2 regions of the Bradyrhizobium sp. MI1.3 genome follow, and region 1 is predicted to be linked to the other one. Evidence: riboswitches for the same ligand, from Rfam matches in the RefSeq annotation. Region 1 holds a riboswitch; the other holds the start of a gene.
The links. Region 1 has a riboswitch for cobalamin ahead of metE (5-methyltetrahydropteroyltriglutamate--homocysteine S-methyltransferase). Riboswitches for the same ligand answer to the same signal wherever they lie in the genome.
Positions count from the first base shown of each region.

Region 2: it holds a riboswitch for cobalamin, as region 1 does, so the genes downstream of both, AC0L3A_RS00950 (DUF1636 domain-containing protein) here and metE (5-methyltetrahydropteroyltriglutamate--homocysteine S-methyltransferase) in region 1, are expected to answer to the same signal.

Region 1 is NZ_JBVVPQ010000050.1:9,304-13,825, reverse strand. It holds gene metE (5-methyltetrahydropteroyltriglutamate--homocysteine S-methyltransferase) at 1-1,985, opposite strand, end outside; cobalamin riboswitch at 2,085-2,284, opposite strand; gene AC0L3A_RS28640 (4Fe-4S binding protein) at 3,070-3,273, opposite strand; gene AC0L3A_RS28635 (EAL domain-containing response regulator) at 3,851-4,522, opposite strand, start outside.
Region 2 is NZ_JBVVPQ010000001.1:211,758-216,279, reverse strand. It holds gene AC0L3A_RS00960 (cobyric acid synthase) at 1-591, opposite strand, end outside; gene cobO (cob(I)yrinic acid a,c-diamide adenosyltransferase) at 602-1,237, opposite strand; cobalamin riboswitch at 1,278-1,495, shown strand; gene AC0L3A_RS00950 (DUF1636 domain-containing protein) at 1,591-1,974, shown strand; gene cobW (cobalamin biosynthesis protein CobW) at 1,971-3,020, shown strand; gene cobN (cobaltochelatase subunit CobN) at 3,020-4,522, shown strand, end outside.

The DNA of each region.
Region 1 (4,522 bases):
GAATAGCACATGTGCGTATGGATCTGAGTTCCGTCAGCGACAGCGGAGGAGCAAACGCGGAAACTGTCCACTGCCCAATCGAGATAGTCCTTCCACTGCGATTTGCGCAGCGGCAATCCCTCCCGCAACGCAGCCTCGTCGATCTGGATCATGGTCGCTCCAGCCGCCTCAAGGTCGATGACCTCGTCTCGGATCGCGAGAGCGATCTGTCGGCATGTCTCGCTCCGCGGGATGTCGTCACGGACAAACGACCAGTTCAGGATCGTCACCGGTCCGGTCAGCATAGCCTTGACGGGTTTTTTGGTCAGAGACTGCGCATGTCGCCACCATTTAACGGTCATGGGCTTCGGGCGGGAGACATCTCCAAACAGGATAGGAGGGCGAACGCACCGCGAGCCATAAGACTGAACCCAGCCGTGCTTGGTGAATGCGAAACCCAACAGCTGCTCGCCAAAGTATTGAACCATGTCATTGCGCTCGAACTCACCGTGTACGAGCACGTCCAGGCCGATATCTTCCTGCCAATGCACGGTATGGGCTGTCTCCGCTTTCAGAAGCTGCTCGTACTGCGTGTCATTCAGCGCTCCCCGCGCATGAGCTGCACGCGCATTGCGGACGTCCGCCGTTTGCGGGAAGGATCCGATGGTTGTGGTTGGAAACATCGGCAATGCGAAGGCGACGCGCTGGACGTCGGCGCGCTGGGTGAACGCACTGCGACGGCGACGCATGCTATCGTCGATCGCGGCCATTCGTCCGGCGACGTTCGCACTGTGGATCTTCGGCGATGTTTCGCGGGTGACGGATGCATCCTCTGAGAGCGTGAGTTCATCGGCCACGTCGGCAGCATGGCCAGCCAGCGCTTTGCCCAATATCGAAAGTTCCTTGATCTTCTGCACTGAGAACGCCAACCACGTCTTCAGATTGGGATCGAGATCGATCTCTAGTTCAATGTCGGTCGGAACATGAAGCAGCGAGCAGGAGGGGGCAATCTGAACACGGTCCCTGCCCAGTTTTTTGACCATAGGAGCAAGTTGGTCGAGTAGCGCCGGCAGATTAGAGCGCCACACGTTGCGACCATCAACGACACCGAGCGAGACCACGAGATCTCTACCTGCTCTGGCGACAATCGCGTCCAACTGGTCAGGTGCACGAACCAGGTCGACATGAACCCCGGCAACGGGCAAGGCCAAGACTGTTTCAAGATTGTCGCCGACACCCCCGAAGTATGTGGCCAGCATGATTTTAAGGGCCGGCACGGCCTTAGCGAAATGAGCATAGGCCCGGCGGACAGCGGCCCGAGATGCTTCGTCGGCGTCCATCACTAGGCATGGCTCGTCGAGCTGAACCCATTCAGCGCCGCGCGAGGCTAGTTCGCGGAGAACATCGACATAGACGGGGAGGAGTCGATCAAGCAGCGACAGCGGATTGAATGCGGGATTTACGCTTTTGCCGAGCTTCAGGAAAGTGACTGGGCCCACTAGGACGGGCCGCGTCTGATAACCGAGGCTTCTTGCCTCCTCATATTCCTCAATCGGCTTCCGAGAGGCATGCTTAAAGATCTGATCCTGGTGAAATTCCGGCACCATGTAGTGGTAGTTCGTATCGAACCACTTCGTCATCTCCTGTGCGGCTACGCCGGGCCCATGCTGAGCGTGACCACCGTCTTGAGCGCCACGCGCCATGGTGAAGTAGGTTTTGAGCGACACAGGACCTTCGTTCCAGCCGTAAACGTCGGGAATGGCGCCGACCATTAGGCTGGTATCGAGCACATGGTCGTAGAGCGAGAAGTCATTCGAAGGAATGACGGTCGCACCGCGGGATTTCTGGCGTGCCCAATTAGCGGCACGAAGTCCACTCCCCGCCTCGAGGAGCTCGGCTTCGCTGGATTTTCCCGCCCAGTAGCTCTCGAGTGCGAATTTGAGTTCGCGTCGTGGGCCGATGCGTGACGTCCCCAGTGTGGCAACGGGAAGCGAAAGGATTGACATAGCTTAGACCCCATGTTGGGGCAAAGGCCATGGCGGACGCAGACAGCGAACATCGCGTGAGCGACAACTGCTTGGCGCACACCGGGACGCCCCGCCCGTGGACGATATCTTGTCGAGGCAGGTCTCCTGGCTCACGGGTCGTCGCTGCTGTCCGGCCTTCCCGAAGCCGCATGGCTTCAGTGACTTCGTTGGACAGCGGCTCGCCGCTTACAGTTGCGGGGGCAGCGCCGGCATTGCACCGGCTTCCCTCTTAGCTCCGGATCAAACGAAATCCGGAGACCGCGACGGCTTGAATTATGCGCACGAGGATCGATGCGTCAACCTACCGATTCTCGCTGCGGTATTGCCAAGCGATTACGAGCGCACTAGGCGGGTACGACGGTCTTGCTCGCGGCCTGGTGAATACGCCCGGATCTGTGGAGGCTCCGCTTGTGAATGCATTCGCTCCTTGCTCGCGTAACGGTTGAGCTCCACCACCGGAACGAACCCGGGCCGCTTTCGGTATCTGTGTGATCGCGAGGAGGCGACCTTTTCCGTCAGCAGCTTTTCGAACCTGCGCGTCAGGAACGTGCGATCATCCTCGGCCGGCTCCGTTTGGTCACAGCCCACGAGGCTCCCTAGAAATTTCGAAAGCCGGATTGCTCCAGGACCGCACGGATGATCAGGTCGGCTCCTTGGCGTTCGGCGGGCCCGCGACCAGGCACGAGGTCGTCCGCCTCCGTGAGGTTGGCCAAGATGATCTTCTCGGTGCACTAGGTGTTCACGTGCTGAGCGACTTTTGCGCCCGGCTTCGATGCGTCCGTTGCCGCTCGACGCCGGTCTGCCTCGCCTCGACTCGCCGCCAGCGACGATAGGCCTTAACGCGGCCACTGAGCATCGAGGGCCTTGTCCTTGTTCGTGACAAATTCGACGGTGTCCTCCGACAGAGCCCTTTGAGCGGTTCCTCGAAGTCGCTCAGCGTCTTAAGCTCATAACGATCTTAATCGACCTCGATGCGCCCCATGCGGTCGTGGTCTCCTCAAGGTCCCACATCTACAACTTCGTTCGCGAAATCGAGCGATGAGGCCTTTTGGTCGCGGGCTGCCTATCCTGTCTTGGACGGGACACAGGTGTCAGGGACCGGACAGACCACCGCGCATTGCGGCGTGTCGCAATGGCCCTCGCACTCCGTACATTTTTTGACATCGATAACGTAAATGTCGCGCTTCAGACTGATCGCCGCGTTGGGACACTCGAACTCACATGCGCCACAAACGGTGCATTGCGAAGCGACGATCTTGTAAGCCATGCCTTCCGACTCCTTAGGCGAGCGATGCCATGGGCGATCCCTTTCAAATGCCGTGCCAAACGCAGACGCGCTCAATGTTGGGCAATTTGCTCAATTCGGCTGTCCCGGATCTGAGACCATGTTGCATCTGCGACAGCAACAGGTCGCTTCAATTTCAGGCTACGAGCCCTCGGGCCCTCTTGCGAGAGTCAGTCGCGACTTGACGCTGGAAGCGTCCGTCGGTTTGTTTGGCACGCAGCGCGGGGGCAAGCGAGGCTGACGCTTCCTCAACCGGCGGCGACAAAAAACCGCCAACGGACGCAGGTCTACGTTGGATCTCGGCAAACCTCCGGTCACACACCCCGACTGGAGGTTTGTGCAAGCCTCGCTCATGGCTGCAACGCTAGCTGCGCGGAGGACTCGCTGGAGGCATGCCAAAACGGGCTTGTGGTATAACAAGCTTCGGAGGGAAATGAAGTGGCGGCGGGACGAGCGACACTGGCCTTGCAGACCGAATTGCACTCAGCCTCATGCCTGGTGCCGAGTAGGCATGGCGGTGCTCGTGAGCGTCGCTTGGCCGCACTCAGCCACTCGCACACTATTTTTGACGAGCTGGAGCAGGGTTGAAAGATGACTGTGCAAATTGCTTCAGTGGCATGGCTTTTCCGAACAGATGGCCCTGCGCAAGGTCGAAGCCGAGTTCGGCCACAGCGATTAGGTCAGCCTGGCTCTCCACACCTTCGGCGACGGTGCGCACATTGTACGCTTTGGCTAGATCGACGATATGGCGGCACACCGTTCGCTTGAGGGGCCCATTCGCGCAGCCGCCGACGAACTGACGATCCACTTTCAATTTCATGAACGGGAATTTTGTCATCCCCATCAGCTGCGGCCAATTGGCACCGACATTGTCGATTGCAAGGCCAATGTTGTGAAAGCGAACCTCACGCGCAACCTCGACCAGGAGATCTAGGTTCTGGATCGCTTCCACGCTCTCGATTTCAATCGTCAAACCGCCGAAAGCGGCGTGCGACGGCATGCGCCGACAGAGATCGCGTACCGCCTGCGGGTCAATCAGGAATGCTGCCGGGAGATTGATGGAGAGATCGATCGAAGTTTGCTGCTCCAGGAGATACTGCCAATCCTTGATCGCGCGGTCGATCACGAACTGCGACAAGTTCCTAAAATGCGGATCGTGAGGTTCCGGGATGAAATAGGCCGGTGGAACAACGCCCCAGGTCGGGTGCCGCATTCGCACATGCGCCTCGGC
Region 2 (4,522 bases), on a different contig from region 1:
CTTGTTGATGACAAAACCCTGGATCATCGCGGCATCATCCGGGTCGATCACCGCCTTGATGCCGACGAGTTGCGCGATGACACCGCCGCGGTCGATATCGCCGACCAGCACGACCGGCACGCCAGCCTTGCGCGCAAAACCCATATTGGCGATGTCGGCCTTGCGCAGGTTCACCTCGGCCGGGCTGCCGGCGCCTTCCACCAGCACGAGATCGGCGCGCGCCTTCAGCCGCTCGAAGCTCTCCAGCACGGCGCCCATCAATGACGGCTTCATCGCCGCATATTCACGCGCACGCGCGGTCGCGATGCGTTTTCCCTGCACGATCACCTGCGCGCCGACATCGGTCTCGGGCTTGAGCAGCACCGGGTTCATGTCGGTGTGCGGCTCGACGCCGGCGGCGAGCGCCTGGAGCGCCTGGGCGCGGCCGATCTCGCCGCCGTCGACCGTGACGGCAGCATTGTTCGACATGTTCTGCGGCTTGAACGGGAGCACGCGCAGGCCGCGTCGAACAAACGCGCGCGCGAGACCGGCGACGATGAGCGACTTGCCCACGTCCGAGCCGGCCCCCTGGATCATCAATGCGCGCGCCATCGCGAGTTTCTTAGAACTCGACGCCGGCTTGCGCCTTGATGCCGGAGCGGAAGGGATGCTTGATCAGCGTCATCTCGGTGACGAGATCGGCGATCTCGATCAGCTCGTCCTTGGCGTTGCGCCCGGTGAGCACGACATGCGTCATCGGTGGCTTCGAGGTCACCAGGAAATCGACAACTTCGGCGATGTCGAGATAATCGTAGCGCAGCGCGATGTTGATCTCGTCGAGCACGACCATGCGGAGATTCTGGTCGAGGATCAGTTCCTTGGCCTTTTCCCAGCCGGCGCGCGCGGCTGCGATATCGCGGGCGCGGTCCTGCGTCTCCCAGGTAAAACCCTCGCCCATGGCGTGGAATTGGCAGAGGTCGCCGAAATGACCGGTGAGCATGCGGCGCTCGCCGGTGTCCCAGGCGCCCTTGATGAACTGCACGACCGCGCAGGGGAAGCCATGGGCGACGCAGCGGACGATCATGCCGAAGGCCGAGGACGACTTGCCCTTGCCGGCGCCGGTGTGGACGATGATGAGGCCCTTTTCGCCGCTCTTGGTCGCCATGATCTTGTCGCGGGCGACCTTCTTCTTCGCCATTTTCGAGGCGTGACGGGCGTCGGTTTCGTCGGCCGTCTGGGTATCCGGTTCTGACGTCATCGGACGGGGTCCTTCGGCTTGACAAGAGGCGGTCGGGGGCAAATGGTGACCCGGCGTTGGTTCCTGTCCTACGACAGGCGAAGAGGGAATGCGATAGGGTCCGAATCGGCAAGATTTGGTTCCAAAATGCAGCCGCCCCCGCGACCGTGACCGGAGAGATGCCCGAAGCCACTGACCCCTAGGGGATCGGGAAGGCGGGGATCGAAGGGGAAACCCTGCTCCGGAAGCCGGGAGACCTGCCAGCGCGGACGATTTTGGACCGGCGGACGGGGTGTTCCGCGACGGGGAAACGGACCTTCGCAAGAACGGTTCGTGGGCCTCATCGCTTCCCGCTGTTTATTCTGGAAGAAGCGATGACCGTCACACTTCATGTCTGCATCACCTGCCGCGCCGGCCAGACGCTTGGCGAGGGCGAGACGACGCCGGGTAAGCGCCTCCATGGTGCGATCCTCGAGGCCGGCGTGCCCGACGGCGTCAGCGTGGTTCCCGTCGAATGCCTGTCTGCGTGCAACCAGGGTTGCTCGGTCGCGCTCAGCGCGCCCGGCCGCTGGTCCTATGTTTATGGCCGTCTGTCGGATGCGAATGCGAGCGACGTGGTCGCGGGCGCCGCGGCCTATGCGGCCGCGCCCGACGGCCTCGTGCCCTGGCGCAGCCGCCCGGAGATCTTCCGCAAGCAATCGCTTGCCCGCATTCCCCCCATTCCCACCTTGGCCGTCGTGCCGGAGGCCGCCGAATGAATTCGCTCGCAAAAGTCCCGGTCACGGTCGTCACGGGCTTTCTCGGCTCCGGCAAGACCACGCTGATCCAGCATCTGCTTGCCAATGCCAACGGCAAGAAGCTCGCGGTGCTCGTCAACGAGTTCGGCAGCGAGGGCGTCGATGGCGAGATTCTGAAATCCTGCGCCGATGCGAATTGCCCGGAAGAGAACATCATCGAGCTCGCCAATGGCTGTATCTGCTGCACCGTCGCCGACGATTTCATTCCAACCATGGAGAAGCTGCTGTCGCGACCGGTGCGCCCCGATCATATCCTGATCGAGACCTCGGGCCTGGCGCTGCCCAAGCCGCTGTTGAAGGCGTTCGACTGGCCGGAGATCCGTTCGCGGATCACGGTCGATGGTGTGATCGCGCTCGCCGACGCCGAAGCTGTCGCCGCCGGCCGTTTCGCGCCCGATCCTGACGCCGTCGAGGCGCAGCGTGCGGCGGACGAGAATCTCGACCATGAGACGCCGCTGTCGGAAGTGTTCGAGGACCAGATCGCCTGCGCCGACATCGTGCTGCTGACCAAGGCGGATCTTGCGGGCGCGGCAGGGCTCGAAGCCGCCAAAGCGGCGATCACCGCCGAGATGCCGCGCCGCGTGCCGATGCTGGCGATCACCGACGGCGCCATCGACGCGCGCCTCATCCTCGGCCTCGGTGCTGCCGCCGAGAACGATCTCGCCGCGCGTCCCTCGCATCACGACGGCGAGGAGGATCATGAGCACGACGATTTTGCGTCGGTCGTGATCGATCTTCCCGAGGTCACCGATATCGACGCGCTGGTTGCATCCGTTCAGCGGCTGGCGCGCGAGCAGAATGTGCTGCGCGTCAAGGGTTACATCGCGATGGAAGGCAAGCCGATGCGCCTCTTGCTGCAAGCGGTCGGCGAGCGCGTGCGCCACCAGTTCGACAAGCCCTGGGGCGCGGGTGCGAGGCAGTCAAAGCTCGTCGTGATCGGCGAGCACGGAAACATTGATGAAGCCGCGATCAAGGCGGGACTCGGTCTTTCAGGAACTGGCATCTGATGCACGTCGTCTTCCGCGAGAGCCGCGGTCTCGAGGAGACCGCGATACCAAGGGACATCGGCCAGGACCCGGCCGATCTCGTGGTGCTCTCGTATTCGGATTCCGATCTAGCGGCGTTCGCGGCCGGTTGGCGCCGTGGTCGCGACAGCCTGCCGTCGCTACGGCTCGTCAATCTCGCCGAACTGCGTCATCCGCTCTCGGTCGACACCTATATCGAGCGCACGCTTGCGCAGGCGCGCGGCATCCTCGTGCGTCTGATCGGTGGGGAATCCTATTGGCCATATGGGCTCGCGGCCCTGCAGCAACTCGCGAAGCAGCGCGGCATCGTGCTGGCCGTGCTGCCGGCCGACGGCCGCGATGACACGCGGCTGGATGCCTATTCGACCCTGCCGGTCTCGACATTGCGGCGGCTCAAGGTGCTCTGCGACACCGGTGGCCCTGTCGCGTCGCAAGCCGCAATCGCGCAGCTTGCGTTGGCTTCGGGCCTCTATGCGGGACCTATTATCGGCGAGATGACCGTGCCGGAGATGGGCTTTTACGATCCGGCGCGCGGTGTCATGGCGACGCCGCAGGCCCGCGAAGGGAAGCCGCACGCACTGGTGATCTTCTATCGCTCCTATCTCACCGCCGCGGACACTGGCCCGGTCGATGCCCTGATCGCGGCGCTGCGCGAGAAGGGGTTCGACGCGCACGGCGTCTTCGTCACCTCGCTGAAGGCTCCAGGCGTTGCGGATTGGTTGCGGGTGCATCTTGCGCAAAATCCTCCGGCCGCGATCGTCAATGCGACGGCGTTCTCGGCGATGGGCGACGACGGCACGATGCCGTTCGATGCCGCATCCTGCCCGGTGTTCCAGGTCGCGCTCTCCACGGCACGCCGCGAGGATTGGGCGAGCTCGCTCCGCGGCCTGTCGCCCGGCGACCTCGCGATGCATGTGGTGCTGCCCGAGGTCGATGGCCGCCTGTTTGCGGGCGTGGTGAGCTTCAAATCGGCCGCGATGCGCGATCCCGATCTGCAATTCTCGCATCTGGCACACAGGCCCGACGAGGAGCGCGTGAAGGCCGTCGCCGCGCGCGTTGCGGCCTGGCAGCGCCTTTCAGAGAAGCCAGCCGCCGACAAGCGGATGGCACTCGTGCTCTCCAACTATCCGGGCCGTCCGCATCAGATTGCGCATGCGGTGGGACTCGATGCGCTGGCCTCGGTCGAAGCCATGGTGTCCGACCTCGCGGAGGCTGGCTTCGATGTCGATCCGGTCCATGCGCTCGGCGAGACGCTGCTCAAGCGGACCTTGAGCTGGAGCGTTGTCGATTACCGCGCTGCGCTCCTGCACCTTCCGCAAGTCTTGCAGGATGATCTCGCGCAAGCCTGGGGCGCGCCCGAGACCGATCCGGGTTGTCGCGATGGCGCGTTCCATTTTGCCGCGATTCAGTGCGGCCGCTCGATCATCGCGGTTCAGCCGGAGCGCGGCGATGCGGCGACGCGCGATGCCGACTATCACGATCTC